DNA from 3 places in the Thermotoga sp. 38H-to genome. Region 3 is predicted to be linked to each of the others. Evidence: predicted binding sites of a transcription regulator. Region 3 holds the regulator's gene; each other region holds the start of a gene.
What was found. The regulator HrcA, encoded in region 3, represses chaperone genes, less so after heat shock. The targets are predictions, from matches to a motif close to ATTAGCACTCNNANNNTNNGAGTGCTAAT.
Positions count from the first base shown of each region.

Region 1: dnaK (molecular chaperone DnaK) is a predicted target of HrcA. The motif match lies at 4,929-4,957, and genes of this name have one in related genera.
Region 2: groES (co-chaperone GroES) is a predicted target of HrcA. The motif match lies at 5,006-5,034, and genes of this name have one in related genera.

Region 1 covers NZ_LNFZ01000003.1:380,941-388,792, forward strand. The annotation lists gene AS158_RS08295 (MFS transporter) at 1-75, shown strand, start outside; gene AS158_RS08300 (transcriptional regulator) at 85-528, opposite strand; gene AS158_RS08305 (KaiC domain-containing protein) at 525-1,253, opposite strand; gene argR (arginine repressor) at 1,425-1,883, shown strand; gene AS158_RS08315 (efflux RND transporter permease subunit) at 1,873-4,875, opposite strand; gene dnaK (molecular chaperone DnaK) at 5,109-6,899, shown strand; gene AS158_RS08325 (Hsp20/alpha crystallin family protein) at 6,915-7,358, shown strand; gene AS158_RS08330 (phosphate propanoyltransferase) at 7,388-7,852, opposite strand, start outside.
Region 2 covers NZ_LNFZ01000002.1:392,566-400,417, reverse strand. The annotation lists gene AS158_RS06080 (hypothetical protein) at 1-203, opposite strand, end outside; gene AS158_RS06075 (ABC transporter ATP-binding protein) at 200-1,354, opposite strand; gene AS158_RS06070 (ABC transporter ATP-binding protein) at 1,358-2,362, opposite strand; gene AS158_RS06065 (ABC transporter permease) at 2,375-3,316, opposite strand; gene AS158_RS06060 (ABC transporter permease) at 3,330-4,367, opposite strand; RNA gene ssrA (transfer-messenger RNA) at 4,504-4,860, shown strand; gene groES (co-chaperone GroES) at 5,058-5,333, shown strand; gene groL (chaperonin GroEL) at 5,348-6,964, shown strand; gene AS158_RS06035 (AAA family ATPase) at 7,153-7,852, opposite strand, start outside.
Region 3 covers NZ_LNFZ01000002.1:55,009-62,860, reverse strand. The annotation lists gene yqeH (ribosome biogenesis GTPase YqeH) at 1-452, shown strand, start outside; gene dnaJ (molecular chaperone DnaJ) at 449-1,558, opposite strand; gene AS158_RS04330 (nucleotide exchange factor GrpE) at 1,565-2,083, opposite strand; gene hrcA (heat-inducible transcriptional repressor HrcA) at 2,088-3,104, opposite strand; tRNA gene AS158_RS04320 (tRNA-Leu) at 3,233-3,319, shown strand; gene AS158_RS04315 (L-threonylcarbamoyladenylate synthase) at 3,373-4,380, shown strand; gene AS158_RS04310 (GAF domain-containing sensor histidine kinase) at 4,388-5,869, shown strand; gene AS158_RS04305 (HDOD domain-containing protein) at 5,838-6,695, shown strand; gene rbfA (30S ribosome-binding factor RbfA) at 6,708-7,103, shown strand; gene truB (tRNA pseudouridine(55) synthase TruB) at 7,100-7,852, shown strand, end outside.

The DNA of each region.
Region 1 (7,852 bases), on a different contig from region 3:
ATGTTTTCGACACTGGGTCTTGCTGTGCTTTCAGGAGGAATAGTGGTTCTTCTGTTCACAAAAGACGGGGATTGATTCCCCGCCTCACAGTTTCTGAATCACACTTTCAAGTTTCTGTTTGATTTCTTCGAGCTCTTTCTTGACTTCCTGGAGCTTTTCGTCACTACCAGTAGTAGTAGTGACTACCTTGATACCCTCACCTATCAATCCTTCCACACTCAACTTTCCTTCCTTCAGAAGTTCATAAGTTTCGTTCACCAGCTTTCCGGCTTTGGTTTCTCCCTTGACGTGTTCTCTGATTGTTGCTTCTGTCCTTCCGAGTTCCTCTGCTATTTCGGAAGCTGTCATTCCTGCCTTTGCCCTTGCGAGGGCACCGGCGGCCACCGCCAGGCTGTCAACCCAGGTGAGCCTCTCAGCAGAATTTCTGATCTCCTCGAGCACTTCCTTTCTGAAAAGTGTACCAACGAGCAAAGCGATCTCGAGCTGGTGAATCTCCTCTTTGGTCACGGGATTGAAGTTGAGTTTCATTTTTCTTCACCCCCCTCCGAAGGATGTATGACGATTCCTTTATCGGTTATTTCGAACGGATGCCTCCTCATCGAGTGAGACGTTCCTCTCATCTTCCAGACGATCAAACTTCTTTTGAGCTCTCCATCGATTTCATCAAGATCCAGTCTGATGATACCGTCCACTCCGTGTTCAACACCAGGACCTCCGAATCCCTTCTCAGTGACTGACACCTGACTCACAAAGAGCGATGTACATCCAAGACCGGAGAGTATTCTCTTGAGCTGGAAGATAATACTTCTTGCCATTGCGGGTTTCGTGATATAGAGAGTGGTTACAGAATCGATCACAACTCTTTTTGCCTGTGTTTCCTTCACCGCTCTCTTCAGCACTTCGGCGAGCTCTCTGACATCGTCTATGTCTTTTACGACGTATTTTTCTTTCTCGGCATATTCACCGATTCCACCAGTGAACGCGTCCACTATGGCGAACTTTCCTTCCTTCTCAAAAGGATCAACGTTCCAGCCGAAAACTTCCATGTTTTTCTTCACCTGAACGGGGTGTTCCTCGAGTGCAACATAGATGCCGGGTTCCCCCATCTGAAGTCCGTTCCATATGAACTGCTGAGAGAAGATCGTCTTTCCGGTACCGGGTCCTCCAGAGATGAGCACGATGTTTCTCTCAGGAATTCCGCCGTGAAGGATTTCGTCCATCCCCGGAATTCCCGTCTTGACCTTCTTGATCATATTCCCACCCCCCACAATTATCTTAGCAATCATTTTTTTCGTTTGATAAACCAATACGTTACTTTTTTGATAACAACATCATAAAAATTGAATTTTCTGTTCATATTTTTCATATTTATGCTATATATATAGTTGTATGCTTTCAAAAATGTTCTTCGGAGGTGTTTTCAATTGAAAATTTCAAAGAAGAGAAGACAGGAACTGATAAGGAAGATTATACATGAGAAAAAAATAAGTAATCAATTCCAGATCGTAGAAGAACTGAAAAAATATGGAATAAAAGCTGTTCAACCGACCGTCGCTCGAGATCTGAAAGAGATAGGTGCCGTGAAGATCATGGACGAGAGCGGAAACTACGTGTACAAACTTCTCGATGAAACCCCTGTGATCGATCCATGGAAAGAGCTGAAAAGAAACTTCAAATCCTTCGTTGAGAGTATAGACAGGGCAGGGAATCTCATCGTCATAAAGACGATACCAGGTACCGCAAGCGGTATCGCTCGGGTTATAGACAGACTCGACATAGACGAGATAGTGGGCACTCTCGCAGGAGACGATACCATATTCGTTGCTGTGCGCGATCCAGAAAGCTGTGAGAAGATAGTTGAGAAGCTCTCATCTATACTCTGACTTTTCTTCTGATCGCAGTGTAGATCACAGGGATCACAAACAAAGTGAACAGCATGGATATAAGCATTCCAAAGATCACCACCCACGATATTGGAGACTCTATTTCCGATCCTTCTGCGTGGCTAAGTGCAGTTGGTAGAAGCGCAACGATCGTGGTGAAGGTGGTCATCAGGATGGGTCTCAACCTGCTCTGAGCACCTTCAAGTGTGGCCTCTAAGAGACCTTTTTCCTGTCTTATCTGTTCTATTCTTGTCAGCATCACGATGGCGTTGTTCACAACCGTTCCCGAAAGGGTGAGAAGACCAACAAGAACGGGTACATTCAGTGAGTATCCGTTCACGAAAACCGCGAAGGCAACCCCAACGACAGCGAAGGGTATGGTGAAGAATATAATGAAAGGCAGTGTGAAAGACTCGAACTGCGCAGCGAGAATCATGTATACGAGTGCGATCGCTATGTAAACAACATACTGAAGCTCCGAAAACGCTTCGTCCATGAAACTTTTCTGTCCGGTGATTTCCACTTTTACACCAGAAAGATCAATTTCATTTAGAAGATTTTCTACTTTCTTTGCAACTTCGCCGATCGAACCTTCTATACTCACCAGATCTACGTAAACAACACGTTCTCCATCGGAGTGTTCCACTATAGAAGGAAGTGTTTCCCTCGATATGTTTGAAACTGCACCAAGAGAGACATCCCCTTTGAGACCAGTAAGCGAAATCTTCGATAAGTCTTCGGGAGATAGAGATTTTGCCTTTTTCAAAACGATGGGAAGTGTTCCTTCTTCCGTTCTCAGTGTTCCGATTTTCTTCCCGAGAAGGTAGGTCTGGAGATCCAAAAAGACCTGGCCTGTCACCACACCGTTCATGAGGGCTTTGTTCCGGTCTATTTTCACATGAAGGACTTCCTTTTCAAAGGAATTTCTTATCTGAATCTTTTTGACTTCCTGCAGTTCCCTTAAACGCTCGAAGATTTCTTTTGCTTTTTCCTGTATCAGAGAAAGATCATCTCCTCTCACTTCGATCGTCACAGGATAGCCCAGAATTTCGTATATCTGCTGTGATTGCTCAAGAACTTCTATTTTCGCTTCTGGAATATTCAGCTGGGAGATGGCATTCTTCAGTTTCTCTCTGTTTTTCGCGAATTCCCTCCTGCTTCCTCCGAGGTTCACCATTATTCTTGCTTCGTTCTGTCCCCTTCCCATTATTTGAGAGTAGATATTCGTTATTCCAACTTCCGAGTAGAAAGAAGAGATTTTGTACTCGTTTCTGTGTTTGTTCAGGTAATCTTCTATTTGCTCTACAGCTTCGGTGGTTTTTTCATAAGACGACTGAGAGGGAAGTTTCACATCTATCACCATGAGATTCGTCTGGAAAGACGGGAGAAAACCCAGAGGTTTCGAAAGAAGGTAAATCACGGAGATTGCAACCAGAGCAAAAGAAATCACCAGGACCAGTTTCTTTCTCTTCAAACACCATTCCAATGCCTTCCGATAATGCTTTTGCAGTGCTTCGGTGAGTTTTCCCCTTCTTGGCTTTATCCACCTTGTACCCGCTGGAACGACGACTGTAGATACGAACAGCGAAGAAGAAAGTGCGAAGACGAACGCAATGGCGAAATACTTGAACAGTCTCACTACAAAACCTGTGAAGAACACTATGGGAAGAAAAACAGAAACGGTTGTGAGTGTGGAAGCAAGAATCGCCAGCCACACCTCTCCCGCACCTTTTCTCGCAGCGTCCGGTATTGGATCACCGAGGGAGCGATGGCGGTATATGTTCTCAAACACGACTATGGAATTGTCCACCAGCATTCCCAGTGCCATGATGAGACCGCCCAGCGTGAGCGTGTCGAGGTTCAAGCCGAAGGCGTAAAGAAGAACAAAGGTGATCGTGAGGGACAGCGGAATGGAAAACGAAGTGACGATGGTTGACGTGAAATCCTTCAAAAAGATCAAAACCACCACGAAAGCCGCGATGAAGCCGTAGAGAAGATTCTTGAGAAGATTGTCGATCGCTCTTTCAGTGTAATAAGCCTGGTTCATGGCCTCTATGTAATTTATTTTGGAATCTCTCAGTATCCTCTTTATTTCACGGACAGTTTTGACGGTGTTCGCACCGCTTCTTTTGTAGATAGCGATGAGAGAAGCCTTCTTTCCGTTGACCCTGACTTCTCCCTGAACGCTTTCGTTCGTTATATTAACCTCGGCTATGTTTCTCAATCTCACGGGAACGAGTATGTTCGGTACCTTACCCTGCAGAAGGGACTGGTATTTCACTCCCCTGAAACCAACGATTGTGTTTTTGAGATCTTCTATGTTCTCAAACCGGCCATCGACGGAAACGGGGTAAATGTTTCCTTCAGAATCGCTCACATAGCCGAACGGGTAAACGAGATTCCCTGAAAGGATGGTCTCTATCAACGAAGGATCAACATCGAACCGTTTTATTTTCTCCTGATCAAGTATAACCTCGACGATTTTTTCTGGTTTTCCCATCAATTCTACACTGGCGACTTCCGGCAGTCTTTTGATTTTCGACACGACATCTTCGTAGTCATCTTCCGTTGAGAAAGCATACACGGGAAGTAAGGAAGGATCGAACTCTACGACCACAGGATTCGCACCCTCTGGCAGGTCGCGAGTGGCAAGATCTACGTACCTTGAGAGTCTTCCAACGGCTTCGGAGGTTTTCACATTCCAGTCGAACTCGACGAGGATGAAAGAAACGGAATCCATCGACATGGAGGTGAACCTTCTAACACCCGGAGTTGAGGAAATGTACCCTTCAAGAGGTTTGGTTACGAGTTCTTCGACTTCTTCCGTGCCCGCTCCCATGTACGTGGTTATAACAACAGCGTAAGGGTACTCTATCTGAGGAAGAAGATCCAGCTTGAGATGCTGAAACGAAATGAAACCAAGGAAGACAACAGCTGTCAACAGCATAAAGATGGCTATGGGTCTTCTCGAAGAGATTTCCGCGATCTTCACTTCGATCCCTCCCCGACAGAACAAATTATAGCTCACTTTCGATCTGAATTGTTATTATCATTCAAAAGTTTCATTTGCTATACGATATTGTTTCTAAAAAATTATATATTCGATTTCCATCATTATGAGACGAATATATGTTTGTACAAATTCTCATACGACCCCTTGACATCCCATTCTGTGCCTCACTATAATTTCTCATGGATGAGAAAAGGTTCTGAGGAGGTGGCACAATGGCAGAAAAGAAAGAATTCGTTGTGGGAATAGACCTTGGAACGACAAATTCTGTTATAGCTTGGATGAAACCGGACGGTACAGTTGAAGTGATACCGAACGCTGAAGGAAGCAGGGTCACACCATCCGTGGTTGCGTTCACAAAGAGTGGAGAGATACTCGTAGGAGAACCCGCCAAGAGACAGATGATACTCAATCCTGAACGAACGATAAAATCCATAAAGAGAAAAATGGGAACTGATTACAAAGTGAGAATAGACGATAAAGAATACACTCCTCAGGAGATCAGCGCGTTCATTCTCAAGAAGCTGAAGAACGACGCGGAAGCGTACCTCGGTGGTGAAATAAAGAAAGCCGTCATCACCTGTCCCGCTTACTTCAACGATGCCCAAAGACAGGCAACGAAAGAGGCTGGAATCATAGCAGGTCTTGAGGTCTTGAGGATCATCAACGAACCAACCGCAGCGGCCCTCGCTTACGGACTCGATAAAGCTGGAAAAGAAGAGAAAGTGCTGGTTTACGACCTCGGTGGTGGAACGTTCGATGTCTCCATACTCGAGATAGGAGAAGGTGTGATCGAGGTCATCGCGACAGCTGGTAACAACCACCTCGGTGGAGACGACTTCGATCAGAGACTCATCGACTGGATGGCAGAGGAATTCAAAAAACAGCACGGAATAGATCTCAGAGAAGACAGACAGGCGCTTCAGAGATTGAGAGACGCTGCCGAAAAGGCCAAGATAGAGCTTTCAACGAAGATGGAAACCGATGTGAGTTTGCCGTTCATCGCTGTTTCTCCGAGCGGACAGCCTCTGCACCTTGAAATGAGAATCACCAGAAGTCTCTTCGAATCGCTCACAAGAGATCTCGTTGAAATGACAAGAGGCCCAATCGAACAGGCACTGAACGATGCAAAGCTCTCACCACAGGATATCGACGAAATCATACTCGTCGGCGGTATGACCAGAGTTCCAATGGTGCAGAGGTTCATAAAGGAGTTCTTCGGAAAAGAACCCAACAAGAGCGTCAACCCGGACGAAGCAGTTGCTATCGGAGCGGCGATCCAGGCGGCGATACTTGCGGGCACCGAAGGAGCAAAGGGAAGAGATATCGTTCTCGTCGATGTAACACCACTAACACTCGGAATAGAAGTCAAAGGCGGACTCTTCGAACCGATAATCCCAAGAAATACCAAGATACCCGTGAGGAAGAGCAAGATCTTCACAACGGTTGAAGACGGTCAGACCGAAGTAGAAATCAGAGTCTATCAGGGTGAAAGGCCGATTGCGAGGGAAAACATCTTCCTTGGAAGCTTCAAACTCGTTGGAATTCCACCGGCACCGAGGGGTGTTCCTCAGATAGAGGTCACGTTCGACATAGACAGCGACGGAATAGTCCACGTTTCCGCAAAAGATCTCGGTTCTGGAAAAGAACAGTCCATGGTAGTCACAGGAAGACACAAGCTCTCCGAAGACGAAATAAAGAGAATGATAGAAGATGCGAAAAGATACGAAGAACAGGACAAACGTCTCAAAGAAGAAATCGAACTCAAGAACAGAGCAGACGATCTCGCATACAGCGTAGAAAAGACTCTGAAAGAACACGGAGATAAGATACCAGCGGATCTCAAGTCCAGACTTGAAGACATGATCAGAGAACTCAGAGACGCGATAAACAGAAACGACATACCAAAAGTGAAGATGCTCTTCGATGATCTCCAGAAGGAAAGTATGAAGATAGGAGAATACCTCTACAAATCTGCAACTGGTGGAGAAACATCGAACCAGTGAAAAGGGGGTGACACGATGCTCCTTGGAAGAAGAGAAGACATCTTCAGGCCGTTCAGGGAACTCCAGAGGGAGATCGACAGGCTCTTCGATGACTTCTTCAGGACGGAGGTCAGACCCGCTAAGGAGTTCTTTGCACCAGACATGGATGTGTACGAAACAGACGATGAAGTAGTGATAGAAGTAGAAATCCCAGGCATAGACAGAAAAGACGTCAAAATAACGGTTGAAGAGAACATTTTGAAGATCTCTGGTGAAAAGAAACTCGAAAGAGAACAGAAAGGCAAAAACTATTACTACGTTGAAAGAAGCGCTGGAAAATTCGAAAGGGCAATCAGACTCCCAGACTACGTTGACGTAGAAAAGATCAAAGCAGAGTACAAGAACGGTGTTCTCACGATAAGGGTACCAAAGAAAGAAGAAAGGAAGAAGAAAGTGATCGAGGTGGAAGTTCAAGAGTAAGGGGAGCGAACGCTCCCCTTTTTATTTTTTTAGAACTCCACGATATAAACGAAGTCCCCGGTGTTGAGCATCGCTGCGTTCGCTTCATCTGTGTCCACGTGGAATTCCAGTGCGAAGTCTTCCCTCACTCTTATGAGAACATCATCGAAGATCAGTTTTCTGTCTCCGCTTTCAACGATCACCTTCACAAGATCTTTGTCTTTAACTCCATAGTGTTCGGCATCCTTTGGGTGCATGTGTATGTGTCTTTTTGCTATGATGACTCCCTTCTCTTTAACCAGAATGCCGTTTGGACCTATGATGACTATTCCCGGTGTTCCCTCGAGATCTCCCGAGTCTCTAACAGGGGGTCTGAGTCCGAGTTTGAAGGCATCCGTTCTGGAGATCTCGACCTGTGTTTCTCTTCTGACAGGTCCCAGTACGCGAACGTTCTCTATCGCGCCTTTCGGTCCTACTATGGTCACTGTCTCTTTCGCTGCGTACTGACCGGGCTG
Region 2 (7,852 bases), 340 kb from region 3:
ACGATAGCTCTGTCCTTTTCTATTATCAGAGCTCTCTCTCTGGTGTCGGTGAACTTGTATCTGTAACGTTTTTCCCGAAGAATTTCCTCAACCATTTTTTTGATCTCTGGATCTTCAACGTGTATTCTCTTCACTTCCCACTTCACTCTAAAAAACAGAATGACGATGGCGATCAACAAAATTACCAGCCAGTACCTTCTCACCTCAGCTCACCCGGGAAGTGACAGGCGACGAAGTGTCCCTCTTCAACCTCTCGAAAAGCCGGTTCTTCCTTGGAGCAAATCTCTTTCGCTATGGGACATCTTGTGTGGAATCTACAGCCAGACGGCGGATTTATAGGGCTCGGAACATCTCCTTTGAGAATGATTCTTTCCCTCTTCTTTGTTGGATCAGGTACCGGTATCGCAGACATGAGAGCTACAGTGTAAGGGTGGAGCGGTTTTTCGAACAAGTCTTTTTTAGGAGCAAGTTCCACCATCTTTCCAAGATACATCACACCTATTCTATCGCTTATGTGCTTTACAACAGCCAGATCGTGCGAAATGAAAATGTACGTGAGTTTGTGTTCCCTCTGAAGATCTTCCATGAGGTTTATGATCTGACTTCTTATCGAGACGTCCAGAGCAGCGACGGCCTCGTCCGCCACGACGAGTTTGGGTTCCAAAGCCAGGGCACGTGCGATTCCGATTCTCTGGCGCTGACCACCGGAGAATTCATGTGGAAACCTGTACACGTAAGCCGAAGGAATACCCACATCCTCCAAGATTTCTTTGATTCGTTTCTCTACTTCTTCCCCCCTTGCGATCCTGTGTGTGACGATGCCTTCACCCACTATGCTCTTCACTCTCAACCTCGGGTTCAGGGAACTGTATGGATCCTGGAACACTATCTGCATCTCTCTTCGAAATTTTTTCCTTTTCTCCGGTAGATCATCGAGAAGAATGGACATGAACTTCTTTGGAGAACCCTTTGCCTCCTCAAAGAAAATACGGGCGTACTCTCTGTCGACACCTTCCAGTTTTTCCACATCTGACTCCTTCATGTTGACGAACCTGCTCAGATAGGTGCGCTTTATGTATTTTTTTGCCTTGGAACGCGGCATGAAGTAGTAGGTCGTGTCTTCGTTGTCCACGATGATGCGTCCCGATGTTGGCTCGTACAGTCTGAGCAGGGTCATTCCAATCGTGGTTTTTCCACAACCCGACTCTCCAACGAGGCCGAAGGTTTCTCCCTCGTTTATGCTGAAGCTGACACCATCGACGGCCTTCACCCATCCAACAATTCTCTTAAAAACACCAGCCCTTATGGGAAAATGTTTCACCAGATTTTCAACTCTAAGGATTTCCCTGCTCACGTTTCACACCTCGCTTTTTGCATGTCTCATTTCATCGAGTTTTTGCCAGAAGAAACACCTCACCTTGTGATTGCCATCCAGGTCTTCCAGTTCAGGTTCTTCAACGTCGCATTTTCCTTTTTCGAAGAATTCACATCTGGGATGGAATTTACATCCCGGAGGGAAGTTGAGCGGGTCGGGTACGTTTCCCGGAATGCTCTTCAGTCTCTCCTGTTCTACGTCTATTCTGGGAATGGATTCGAGAAGAGCATAGGTGTAGGGGTGCTTGGGTTCGGTGAAGATGGTTTTCACGTCTCCGTACTCGACCACCTTTCCCGCGTACATGACAGCAACTTTATCGGACATTTCCGCAACGACGCCCATATCGTGGGTGATCAGAATGATTGCCATTCCGTATTCTTTCTGGAGTTCCTTCATGAGCTCCAGGATCTGAGCCTGTATGGTCACGTCGAGAGCGGTGGTGGGTTCGTCCGCTATGAGAAGACTCGGTCTGCAGGAGAGTGCCATGGCTATCATAGCCCTCTGTCTCATCCCACCGGAGAGCTGGTGGGGGTACTCATCCACTCTCTTTTCAGGTTCGGGAATTCCCACTTTTCTGAGAAGATCTATAGCCATTTTTCTCGCTTCTTTTTCAGAGACGTTCTGGTGAAGAATTATTGCCTCCATTATCTGATCCCCTATCGTGAAAACAGGGTTCAAAGCCACCATGGGTTCTTGAAATATCATGGCGATCTCTTTTCCTCTGATCTTCCTCATTTCGCTCTCTGAAAGTTCGAGAAGATTCCTTCCTTTGAAGATGATCTTTCCATCAACTATCTTTCCGTTCTGATCCAGGAGTCTCATTATTGAGAGCGATGTCACACTTTTTCCACTTCCGGATTCCCCAACGATGCCCAGGGTTTCTCCCTCTCTGACCTCAAAAGAAACACCATCGACCGCCTTCACCACACCGTCTTCTGTATAGAAATAGGTTTTCAGATTTTCCACCCTAAGCAGAGGCTCTGTCAATTCGATCCCTCCTTAGAATTTTAGCCTTGGATCGAAAGCGTCTCTGAGCGCATCGCCCAGCAGATTCCATCCCAGAACGAAGAGAACCATAGCGGTACCGGGATAAACGAGGGCGTACCAGTGCTTTCCTATCTCCATCATCCAGTCTCTCGAGTAACTGAGGATGGATCCCCAGTCGGCGTATCCCTGGGGGGCACCGAGTCCCAAGAAACTGAGCACAGCGGCCGTTATCACGAGAGATCCCATGTTCATGGAAGCCCATATCAGGACGGGGAAAATGGTATTCGGAAGAACGTGTTTCAGTATGATGAGAAAATCGGGCACACCTATTGCTTTCGCTGCCAGAACGAATTGTTCTTCCCTCACCTGAAGAATGTTTCCTCTGATGAGCCTTGCCGCTCCCATCCATCCAAACACGATCATCGCTATCATAACCTTGTCGAGACCTGTCCCGAGAACGGTTGTCAGCACAACAGCCGCTATGAGGAAAGGAATAGAGAGAAAGATATCGGTGATCCTCATGAGAACCTCATCTATCCATCCTCCAAAGTAACCTGAGATTGAACCTATGAACACTCCTATCAGGAGTCTTGCGAGTGTGACTATGAGACCTATCTTGAAAGCCGTTCTTGTGCCCCAGACGATTCCGTATAGAATATCACGGCCACCAATGACACCGAATGGATGATAATCAACACAGCGTATAGGTTCTCTGTTGGGATTCTTCGCCAGGGCATCCTCTTTCGTGGTAGGGGGTTGTGGGCTCTGATTCCAGCTCACCACGGGCATCAAGTAAGGATCGGGTAGCTTGGCTCTGGTGAGCGGGTGAATGGGAGGAGCTATAACAGGCGCGAGAATGGCTATCACCACAAAGAAGAGCACCAGAGAGAACCCTATGATGGCGGATGGATCTCTAAAAAATCTCTTCATTATTCTTTTGAATTCCTGGTTCACGTCGTTTCACCTCTCATCCAAGTCTTATTCTGGGGTCTATAAGGGCGTACAGAATATCTATTATGAGATTTCCAACAACAAGAATTGTTGAGAAAAACAACGCAGAAGCCATCACCGAAGCGTAATCGAGCTGCAGAGCTGCCTGCGCGGTGAAACTTCCCACACCCGTTCTGTTGAAGACCGTTTCCACGATCACGGTACCGGAGAAGAGACCGATGACCATACCACCGGCAACCGTGGTAACAGGAATCAAGGCGTTTCTTCTGGCGTGTTTGTTTATAACCACATCTTCGGGAAGACCCTTTGCCCTGGCGGTTCTCACGTATTCTTTGTTCAGGACTTCCAGCATGCTCGACCTGGTGATTCTCAGAAGATACGCCCACCAGAGCCACGAAAGAGTTATGATGGGACCTATGAGGTGCTTTAGCCCATCCCAGAAGATGTCCAGTCTGCCGTTCAAAAGTGCGTCTATTGTAACGAGCTTTGTGTAGCGATGAAACTCCGGAGATTTGATCACTTCTTCAGCCCACATACTCAGATTCCCAGGAGGAAGCCAGTTCAGTATGCTGTAGAAGATCATCAGAACGAGCAATCCAAAGACGAAATCAGGAAAAGACCAGCCAACCACGGCGAAGATTCTTATGAAATGATCGAGGAATTTTCCTCTGTGAACCGCAGCCTTCACACCGAGCCATATTCCAACAAATACAACAGGGAAGATGGCGTAAAGCGCAAGTTCAACGGTGTATGGGAGTCTTCTCAAAAGAGCATCTTTCACCGGTTCTTTCCCAACAAGGGACCACCCGAGATCACCTCTCAGAGTGTTTGAGAGCCATTTGACGTATCTCACAACGAAAAAGTCGTTCAAACCGTACTTTTCCTTCAGGGCATCCATTTGCTCAGTCGTTAATTTGTCCAGCATATTCGGGTTGACGTACGCTGCGAGCAATTTATCCGGCCCGAGGGACTGGATCATCGAGAAGACGATGAAAGTTACTCCTAAGAGAATCAGGGGCAAGAGCAGAAGTCTTCGTATGATGTATGCGGTCACCTGGTACACCTCCTGGTCGTAAATTGGGTATGTATCTTCATATGATTATACAACATACCCTGAACCTTCCGACATTTGGAAGAGTCTGAACAGTGGTATAATAAAGGTGGTATAATAAAGATGGATTGATAAACCAGGGGGCGAACGGGTTCGACGGGGATGGAGTCCCCTGGGAAGCGAGCCGAGGTCCCCACCTCCTCGTAAAAAAGGTGGGACAAAGAATAAGTGCCAACGAACCTGTTGCTGTTGCCGCTTAATAGATAAGCGGCCGTCCTCTCCGAAGTTGGCTGGGCTTCGGAAGAGGGCGTGAGAGATCCAGCCTACCGATTCGGGCTTCGCCTTCCGGCCTGAATCGGGAAATTTCAGGAAGGCTGTGGGAGAGGACACCCTGCCCGTGGGGGGTCCCCCCTGAAATCGAAAACACGGGCTGCGCTCGGAGAAGCCCAGGGGCCTCCATCTTCGGACGGGGGTTCGAATCCCCCCGCCTCCACCAGAAAAAGGGCGCTTCAAGCGCCTTTTTACTTTTCTTCAACCTCTTTGACTCATTGTTTACCCATTATTAACGATAATGTTGAGTTTGTGTTCGTTTTTCTTAATCAATATCCCTTGAAGAGGCTCGTAAAAAGTAGTATATTTATATTAGCAGTCGAACGATGAGAGTGCTAAAAATCTACGAAGGAGGGATGGATGATGAAAGTGATACCTCTCGGTGAAAGGCTTCTCATCAAGCCCATCAAAGAGGAAAAGAAGACTGAGGGAGGAATCGTTCTTCCAGATTCCGCAAAGGAGAAACCGATGAAGGCAGAGGTCGTAGCCGTGGGAAAGATCGATGACGAGGAAAAATTTGACATCAAAGTTGGAGACAAGGTTATTTACTCCAAATATGCGGGTACAGAAATAAAGATTGATGATGAGGATTACATCATCATCGATGTGAATGACATACTCGCGAAAATCGAAGAGTGAAGGAGGTGTGAGATATGCCGAAGATTCTGAAGTTCAATGAAGAAGCGAGAAGGGCACTCGAAAGAGGTGTGGACAAGGTTGCTAACGCGGTAAAGGTGACTCTCGGACCGAAGGGAAGGAACGTTGTTATCGAAAAATCGTGGGGTTCTCCAACAATAACCAACGACGGTGTTTCCATAGCCAAGGAGATTGAGCTCGAGGACAAATTCGAAAACCTCGGGGCTCAGCTCGTGAAAGAAGTTGCTTCCAAAACAAACGACGTTGCCGGTGATGGTACAACAACTGCTACGGTTCTCGCACAGGCTATGATCAAAGAAGGTCTCAAGAACGTTGCAGCGGGCGCCAATCCAATTCTCCTCAAGAGGGGTATAGACAAAGCCGTTGAGAAAGCCGTTGAAGAGATCAAGAAGGTCTCCAAGAAACTTTCCGGTAGGGAGGACATTGCCCACGTTGCCGCTATATCTGCGAACAGCGCCGAAATAGGAGAGCTCATCGCAGAAGCTATGGACAAGGTAGGAGAAGACGGGGTCATCACTGTGGAAGATTCCAAAACACTCGAAACCTACGTTGAATTCACCGAAGGTATGCAGTTTGACAGAGGTTACATCTCACCATACTTCGTCACGGATGCCGAGAAGATGGAGGTCGTTCTGAAGGAACCCTTCATACTCATCACTGACAGGAAACTCAGCGCTGTGAAACCTCTCATTCCGATCCTTGAAAAGGTCGCTCAGACCGGAAGACCACTTCTCGTTATAGCGGAAGACGTTGAAGGAGAAGTTCTGACAACACTTGTTCTCAACAAACTCAAGGGTACTCTCCAGTCCTGTGCCGTGAAGGCTCCTGGATTCGGTGAAAGAAGAAAAGCCATGCTTCAGGACATAGCAATTCTCACCGGAGGTCAGGTGGCAAGTGAAGAGCTCGGAATCAATCTCGAAGATCTCACCCTTGAAGATCTCGGAAGAGCCGATCTTGTGAGGGTCAAGAAAGATGAAACCATCATAATTGGAGGAAAAGGTGATCCAGAGGCTATCAAGAAGAGAATCGCTCAAATCAAAGCCCAGATAGAGGAAACCACATCTGAGTACGAAAAAGAAACTCTCCAGGAAAGGATGGCAAAACTCGCAGGAGGAGTAGCCGTCATAAAGGTTGGAGCGGCCACCGAAACAGAGCTCAAGGAAAAGAAACACAGAATTGAAGACGCACTGAGCGCTACAAGAGCAGCCGTTGAAGAAGGTATCGTTCCCGGTGGAGGAGTAACACTCCTGAGAGCAAGAAAGGCCGTTGAAAAGGTCATAGAAGAGCTCGAAGGCGACGAGAAAATAGGAGCTCAGATCGTTTACAAGGCACTCTCAGCCCCCATTAAGCAGATTGCTGAAAACGCAGGATACGACGGAGCGGTGATCATAGAGAAGATACTCTCGAATGACGATCCAGCCTATGGATTCGACGCACTCAGGGGAGAATACTGCAACATGTTTGAAAGAGGAATCATTGACCCAGCAAAGGTTACAAGGAGCGCCCTGCAGAACGCCGCGTCCATCGCTGGAATGCTCCTGACAACGGAAGTGCTCATCGTTGAAAAACCCGAGGAGAAAAAAGAAACACCGAGTATTCCTGAAGAATTCTAAATGATAACAAGGGGGCCAAAGGCCCCCTTTACTTTTTTTACTTTCTGTGGTATGATGAAAATATCAATAGTTCCTTTCAGGTATGGAAATCTGTTGCGGAATAGATCCAAGAACTCGTTTGAGTTGATTCAATACTTCCTCAGAGGTCTTAAAAAAAGAAGGGGCGTTTGCCCCTTCTTTTGGTTTCATCAAACGCTGAACTTTTCTTCGAAAATTTTCGTTGTTTCCTCGTCTATATTGCATATGCGGATTTCTTCCAGAGCGGTATCCGGATGTTGATCGATGAAATCTTTTATTGCCTTTGAAAAGATTCCCACCGCTCTTTCTTTCGGAAATCCGAAGATTCCTGTGCTGATGGCAGGCATTGAGATGCTTTTCAATTTCAGTTCGTGAGCTCGAAGGAGTGCGTTGTAAACTGCTTTGTAGAGGAGTTCGTCCTCTCCATGACTGCCTCCTCTCCAAACGGGTCCCACAGCGTGAATCACGTATTTTGCCTTCAGCTTTCCAGCGCCGGTTACCACCGCTTCGCCTGTCGGAATTCTTCCACGCTCCTGAACGATCCTGTCGCTTTCCTCCTGAATAACGCTTCCACCTGCTCTCACGATCGCTCCCGCTACTCCTCCTCCGTGTTTCAGATATTCGTTCGCCGCGTTCACTATGGCGTCCGCTTCTTCTCTTGTGATGTCTCCCTTTACGATTCTGATCTTTTTCCCTTTGTATTCCAGTTCTTTTCTCACTTCGGCCATACTTTCACCCCCGTACTTCTCGGGCCAAAGACGTTTGAGCCTTTCAAAGAGTTCTTCCTCAAAACCTACTCTTTTTGGCTGGAAGATGACCTCACCTTTCAACTTTTCTGGAAGATAGTTCGTTTTCACGAAACCACCGAAA
Region 3 (7,852 bases):
ACGATAGAATTCTCGATCTTCTGGATCCTGAGTGTCAAAAGAGAGTTCTACCAAGGGAAGAACTCTCCAGGAAAACCTTCAAACCGGATAATGGAAGAACCATCTTCATGGGAGGGCTGTGCCGATTCGATATCCATTATGAAACAGAGAAGAAACCGATCTTTCTGCTTTTCGCCTCTAAAGAGGTAACCTTCCATGAAACGAAGAGGGAAAGAGCAGATGAACTTATGAGAAACAGACTGGGAGATCTGCTGATTCCTCCGTGTTCTAAAGCAGAATTTGAAAACTTCAATTGGAAGAGAGAAAGTTTCACGCTGAAAGAAGGTGAAGAACTGGCAGTGACGGGACTGGGATGGATGAGTGTCCGAAGAGGTCCTTTCACCGTCGAAGTCACGGTTCCTGATAACGTGAAGCTTGTTATAAGAGAAGCACTCGTCAATCCCAAACGCTAACCGATCGTGACTCCGCGTTTTTTCGCCAGTTCTTCGAGGACTTTTCTTTCCTCTCTGGAAAGACTCTTTGGTATCTCAACGTGCAAGTTCACGATGAGATCTCCGCGCCTTCCATATCTGTTTGGAAGGCCTTTTCCCTTCAACCTGAAGACAGTCTCTGGCTGAGTTCCTGGAGGAATCTTCAACATCGTCGTGCCGCCTTCTGGAAGAGGAACTTCAACGGTTGCTCCCAAAATAGCCTGGAGGTAGTCTATTGTGACGTCGTACACGAGATCAGAACCAGATTTTTTGAATCTGGGATCCGGTTTCACACGAACGATGATTATCAGATCACCATAAGGTCCACCGTAATATCCCGCATTTCCACTGCCAGTGATTCTAAGCTGGGTTCCATCTTCCGCATTTGGCGGTATTTTCACCGTTCTCCTGACCTTTCTGAGAACTCTGCCGCTTCCACCGCACTCGTGGCAGTACTCCCGTGGAATCTTCCCTGTGCCACCGCATCTCTCACAGGTTCTCTCACTAACGAAGTATCCAAAGAACGATCTTCGTTCTTCTCTGATCCTTCCCGTTCCACCGCAACTTAGACAGTTTACGTACCCAGTATCGGGTTCCACGCCGGTTCCGCCACACCTTGGACAGGTTTCGTACCTTTCGTATTCCACGGGCATCTCCGCTCCGTTGATCAAATCGGAGAGAGTTACTTCTATTTCGTACCTTATATCTTCGCCTCTTCGAGTGTATTCTCTTCTTTCTTCCTGGTGAGGTCTTTCGCCAAAGAAAACGTCGAATATGTCCCTGTTGAAGATGTTTTCAAACTCTCTGAATATATCGTCGAAGAAGCCACCGGATTCTGTTTCCTGATACACAGGCTGTTCTCCCACGTACCCGAAACGATCATACATGGCCCTCTTCTGTGGATCGCTGAGAACCTCGTAGGCCTCCTGAATTTCCTTAAAACGCTGTTCGGCTTCTTTTCTGTTTTCCGGATGCCGATCCGGGTGCCACTCTTTCACCAGTCTTTTGTAAGCCCTTTTTATTTCTTCCTGTGTGGCGTTTCTTGGAACACCGAGAATTTCGTAGTAGTCTTTTTTTTCACGTTTCATGATGCATCACTCCTTCTTGTCAGAAGGTTCTTCAACATTCCTTTCTTCCTTCTTTCGTGGTTTCACTGCAACCTTCACTTTTGCGGGTTTCAGGACTTTACCGTGGAATTTGTAGCCACTCTCCACTACCTCAAGAATAGTGTACTCTTCCACGTCTTCCGTTTCTACTCTTTCAACTGCTTCGTGTTCAAAAGGATCGAATTTCTCTCCCACGTGGATCTTTGCAAGTCCTTCTTTTTCCAAGACGTTCAGAAGTTTTTTGTATATCATCTTCACACCTTCGTAGAAAGCGTTCCTCTTTTCTCCCTGATTCAAAGCCCTTTCGAAATCATCGAGAACGGGAATGAGTTTTGATATGAGGTATTCATTCGCGTTCTTTATCAGTTCTCTTTTTTCACGGGCGACTTCCTCACGGTAGTTTTCGTATTCAGCCTTCAGTCTTTTTGCGTATTCTTCCAGTTCTTTGTATTTTTCTTTCAGTTCTTCACATTCCTGTGTGAGTTCCTTTTTGTCTTTTTCACTCATCTTTTCACCTCCGGGAAGTTGAAGTAAAGTACTCTGAAAGACGGTTCAGAATGTATTCAAACACCCTGTGATTTCTATCGTACTTTGTAACCTTCGACGTGAAGAGGTACACACTGCCGATAGGAGATTCTCCTTTGAAGTATTTTCCTGAAAAAACAGCGAATTTTTCCAGCTTTTTTCTGCCGATTTCCCTTCCTATCCTGACAGTTATGCCTTCTTCAGCTAAGCTCTCAAGAAATTTCTGATCTTTGATTTCTTCGAGAAGGTTTCTGATGTCCTCCAGAGTAAGTGTCTCATCCCTTAGAAGATTTTCAAGCCCCGCATCCAGATATCTTTCTATGGTCTCGCCTATAAAGGATTCTATCAACCTGAGAAATCCACTTCCTTTCAGACTTTCTATCCTACCCATCAACACTTCTCCTATTGTTCTGCCCCTGAGGAGGAAGTTGATCTGTCTTTCGATTTCTTCCCAGTTCAGTCGTTCCTGAGTTTTGATGGGGGTAACTCTGGAGACCCCGAACTCCGTCAGTATAGAAAAGATGAGGTAGTCCTCCGAAACAGGGATAAGTATCACCCTGAGTATTTTCAAATCTCTGGTGTTTGGTCTTTCTATGAGGACGTAACCCTCCGTCAATCGAGCTAAGAGACTTCCTGCGAGGAAGAGAACTTTTTCTGGATCGGCGAGAGGTATCGATTTGAAAGTCTCCACGGCGAGATCCGCTTCTGATGTCTCTTTTGAGATCTTCAGCATCTCTTCGTAGTAAAATCTCAGCCCCTTGTCGGTTGGAATCCTTCCAGCCGATGTGTGGGGCTGGTATATGTATCCAAGGTACTCCAGTTTTTTCATATCATTTCTTATAGTGGCACTGCTGAAATCTATATTGCTCACTTCCAGAACTCTCTGTGAACTCACAGGTTTTCTATTTTCTATGTACTCTCTCACAATGCAGTAAAGCACTTTTCTCTGACGATCGTTCAATTTTTTCGAAGCTTCACTGTTCTTCCTGTTGAGTCTTCTCACAATTTAGCACTCCCTTCTTTTGAGTGCTAATAATAGTTTAGCACACATTTTAAAGGAATTCAAGAAGAAAGTGAAATCCCCTGATCTTGACTTTAGAAAGAAGAAACTGGTACTATATATACTAGAGAGCCGAGGTGGCGGAATGGCAGACGCGGCTGACTCAAAATCAGCTGGGGGTTGACCCCGTGCGGGTTCAAGTCCCGCCCTCGGCACCACAAGGGGCTCCGAAGAGCCCCTTTATTTTGTATAACATCAGGAGGGAAAACCTGTGACCAGAGTATTAAAGGTGGATCCCCTCTTTCCCGACAAGAAAGCTCTAAAAGAAGCAGTCGAACTTCTTCAAAACGGAGAAGTGATCATTTTTCCCACTGAAACCGTTTACGGAATAGGAGCGGACGCGTACAACGAAAAAGCCTGCAAAAAGATATTCAAGCTGAAGGGAAGACCCGCTGACAATCCTCTCATTGTTCATATACATTCCTTTGAACAGCTGGAAGAAATCGCGGAGGGTTATGAACCTTATCTGGATTTTTTGAAAAAGTTCTGGCCGGGGCCGTTGACAGTTATTTTTCAAAAGAAATCCGAAAAGATACCTCCCGTGGTGACCGCTGGTCTTTCAACGGTGGCTGTGAGGATGCCGGCACATCCAGTGGCCCTGAAGTTGATAGAACTCTTTGAAAATCCTATAGCCGCTCCAAGCGCAAATCTTTCGGGGAGACCCAGCGCCACGAACGTGAAACACGTCATAGAAGATTTCATGGGCAAAGTTAAACTGATAATCGACGCAGGGGATACCCCGTTCGGTCTGGAGTCTACCATTGTGGACCTCACAAAAGAAAGGCCTGTTCTTCTGAGGCCGGGGCCAGTAGAAGTTGAACGATTGAAAGAGCTCTTCCCGGAACTCGTTGTGCCTGATTTCGTACGAAAAGGGGATTTTAAGGGAAGACCTCTTGCGCCGGGAATGAAATATCGGCACTACGCTCCTTTAAAGCCTCTGATACTCGTGGAGGATTTGACAAAGATGGAGGAGGTATTGAAAAAGTATCCGGATCACGTGGTCATCTGTGTTGAAGAGAGAAAGGAACTGTACAACGATAGAGTCGTTGTAGGATCTTTGAAAAACCTCTATAGTATCGCCCAAAACATTTTTTCTGCTCTGCGTGAGGCCGAAAAAAAGGGAAAAGAGTATATAATTGTTGAGGGATTTGAAGAACGAGGAATTTTGTTTGCGGTGATGAATCGATTGAGAAAAGCAGCAACAGAAATCGTGAGGTGACTTCTCTTTGGAGGAAACAAAAGAAAAGATAAAAGAGCAAAACAACCGTCTGTTTTTACTACTTTCGATAATGATAATGGAGTTTTCCAACGCGAAAACAGAAAATGATATTCTTCAGGGTCTTTTGGACCTTGTAAAGAAAGTGGTTGATATTAAAGAAGTGATCCTCGTCGATGAAAACAAGAGAAAAATCTGGGGAAGAGATGTCGATATAAAAAGATTCGAAGAGTTCATTGACTGGTCCATCAGACAATCCAATCCTGTCTTTGTGGAAGATGGGTACGGTTATGTTGGAATAGTTCCTGTTGTGAAACAAGACAGGATGTTTGGGAGTTTAATCGTACTCCTTAACCACCAGCCATCGATGGAAGAAACGGAGATTTTCAAAGTTCTTTCGTTTCTTTCAGCGATCGTTCTGGAAAATATAAAGCTGTACAGAGAATTAGAAGAAACTTACAACTACGTGAACGTTATTCTCAATGGTCTTCCAGAAGGGATCTTTGTTTATTCGAATGGAGAAATAAAATTTCAGAATGAAAAGTTCAAAGAGGAGAATTTTCCAGACGAAGTTCTGAAGAAGGCCGTTTCTCTGTCAGAAGAGGCAATATCTTTGCGAACACAAAGAGATGGTGAAGTAATATTGGAGGAAGAGTTCTTTTCCATCACCTCGATACCTCTTACCCTCGGCAGCGAAGTCCAGGCGCTGACGATTGTTGAGAACGTGACAGAGTCAAAAGAACTCGAGAGACTGAAGCGTATAGACAGGATGAAAACAGAATTCATAGCGAACATCTCGCACGAGCTCAGAACACCTTTAACGGCCATAAAAGCCTATGCAGAGACAATTTACAACAGTCTGGAGGAACTGGATTTCAGCACCCTCAAGGAATTCCTCGAAGTGATAATGGATCAAAGCAACCACCTTGAAAATCTCCTGAACGAGTTACTGGACTTCTCCAGGCTTGAAAGAAAATCCCTTCAAATAAACAGGGAAAAAGTTGATCTCTGTTGTCTCGTAGAAAGTGCGGTGAACGCGATTAAAGAATTCGCTTCATCTCACAATGTGAAGGTTTCCTTTGAGAGTAATGTTCCTTGTCCTGCGGAAGCTTACGTCGATCCGACAAGGATCAAGCAGGTGCTTTTGAATCTTCTCAACAACGGGGTGAAGTACTCAAAGAAAGATGCACCTGATAGGTATGTGAAGGTGATCTTGAATGAGAAAGATGGCGGTGTTCTCATAATCGTAGAGGACAACGGTATAGGAATACCGGATCACGCAAAGAATAGGATATTTGAACGGTTTTACAGGGTGGATTCTTCGTTGACCTACGAAGTGCCTGGAACGGGACTCGGCCTTGCCATAACAAAAGAGATCGTGGAGCTTCACAGTGGCAGGATATGGGTGGAAAGTGAGGTGGGGAAGGGATCCAGATTCTTTGTGTGGATCCCAAAAGACCGTGCCGGCGAAGATAATAGACAAGATAATTGAAGAGATAGACAAGTTACCCTCTCCAAATGTTGTTGTTCAAAGGATAATCGCTGTTTGTTCGAAGCCGGATGCGTCTTCGACTGAAGTAGCGAACACTCTCATGATGGACGCAAGCTTGAGTGCCAGAGTGTTGAAACTAGCCAACTCAGCTTATTATGGTGTTCCAAGAAAGATAACCACGTTGAGCGAAGCAGTGATGATCCTTGGTTTTAAAACGGTGAGGAATCTCGCCCTCAGTGTTTTCACTTACGATATGGTTTTCAAAAACGATTCTTCCGGCATCGATCGCGAAAAGCTCTGGGAACATTTCATATCGACTGCTATCGCTTCAGAAACTATCGCGGAAACAATGGGCTATCCCCTCAAGGAAGAGATCTTCATAGCAGGACTCCTCCACGATCTGGGCAAGGTAGTTTATGATCTCCTGTTCTCCGATATACTTGAAACGGAAGCCAAAATTGCTCAAAAGACGAAGAAAAACCTCATAGACATAGAAGAGGAGCTTGGGATTCCATCGCATTCTGAAGTGGGCGCAAAGTTGCTCAGGAAGTGGAACTTTCCAGATCTTCTTGTTTTGTCTGCTGAATACCACCACAATGTCGCGGGCAACCCGAACGAACTCTTCGTCAATCAAGTTTCCATGGTCCACATTGGGGATGTGATAGCGAATCTCATGATGAAAGGGTCATCTCTTTCATGGGGGAATCCAAAACTTTCTCCGTTTGCTCTGAATGTGTTGAAAATGAAACCGAAAACTTTTTTGCGAATACTGGATAAATCCAAGGAGAAGTACAGCAAGGCTCAGGAATTCTTGCAGATAGATTAGGAGGTGAAAAGAATGAATCCAGCCTATAGAAAAGCCATGCTCGAATCGGAGATTCAAAAACTTTTGACAGAAGCACTTCAGCAACTGAGAGATCCTCGTTTGAAGAAAGATTTTGTCACGTTTTCCAGAGTGGAGTTATCGAAGGACAAAAGATACGCAGACGTCTATGTCAGTTTTCTCGGAACACCGGAAGAACGAAAGGAAACGGTTGAAATATTGAACAGAGCAAAGGGTTTTTTCAGAACCTTTATCGCCAAAAACCTGAGGCTCTACGTTGCTCCAGAAATCCGCTTTTATGAGGATAAAGGCATAGAAGCGAGTGTAAAAGTTCACCAATTGCTGATTCAACTTGGATACGATCCCCTGAAAGACAAAGAAAAGAAAGAGGAGGATAAAGAGGAAGGGTGAAGCACGGTATCCTTGTAGCCTACAAACCTAAAGGACCCACATCACACGATGTTGTGGACGAAGTTAGAAAAAAATTAAAGACAAGGAAAGTCGGACACGGTGGAACTCTCGATCCGTTCGCTTGTGGTGTTCTCATAATCGGTGTCAACCAGGGTACGAGAATTCTCGAGTTCTACAAAGATTTGAAAAAGGTGTACTGGGTGAAGATGAGGCTCGGTTTGATAACTGAGACCTTTGATATAACAGGCGAAGTTGTTGAAGAACGAGAGTGCAACGCTACCGAAGAAGAAATAAGAGAAGCAATCTTTTCCTTTGTGGGAGAATACAACCAGGTTCCTCCCGCTTATTCTGCCAAGAAATACAAAGGCGAACGTCTCTACAAATTGGCGAGAGAGGGAAAGATCATAAATCTTCCTCCAAAACGAGTGAAGATCTTCAAGATATGGGACGTGAATATTGAGGGGAGAGACGTCTCTTTCAAAGTGGAAGTGTCTCCCGGCACCTACATAAGATCTCTCTGTATGGATATAGGTTACAAGCTCGGCTGCGGTGCCGCCGCCGTTGAGCTCGTACGAGAGAGCGTGGGACCTCATACAATCGAGGAAAGTTTGAACGTATTCGAAGCCGCTCCTGAAGAGATCGAAAACAGGATCATACCTCTCGAGAAATGCCTTGAGTGGTTGCCGCGTGTCATCGTTCATCAAGAACCAACGAAAATGATTCTCAACGGTTCTCAAATACACCTTGAG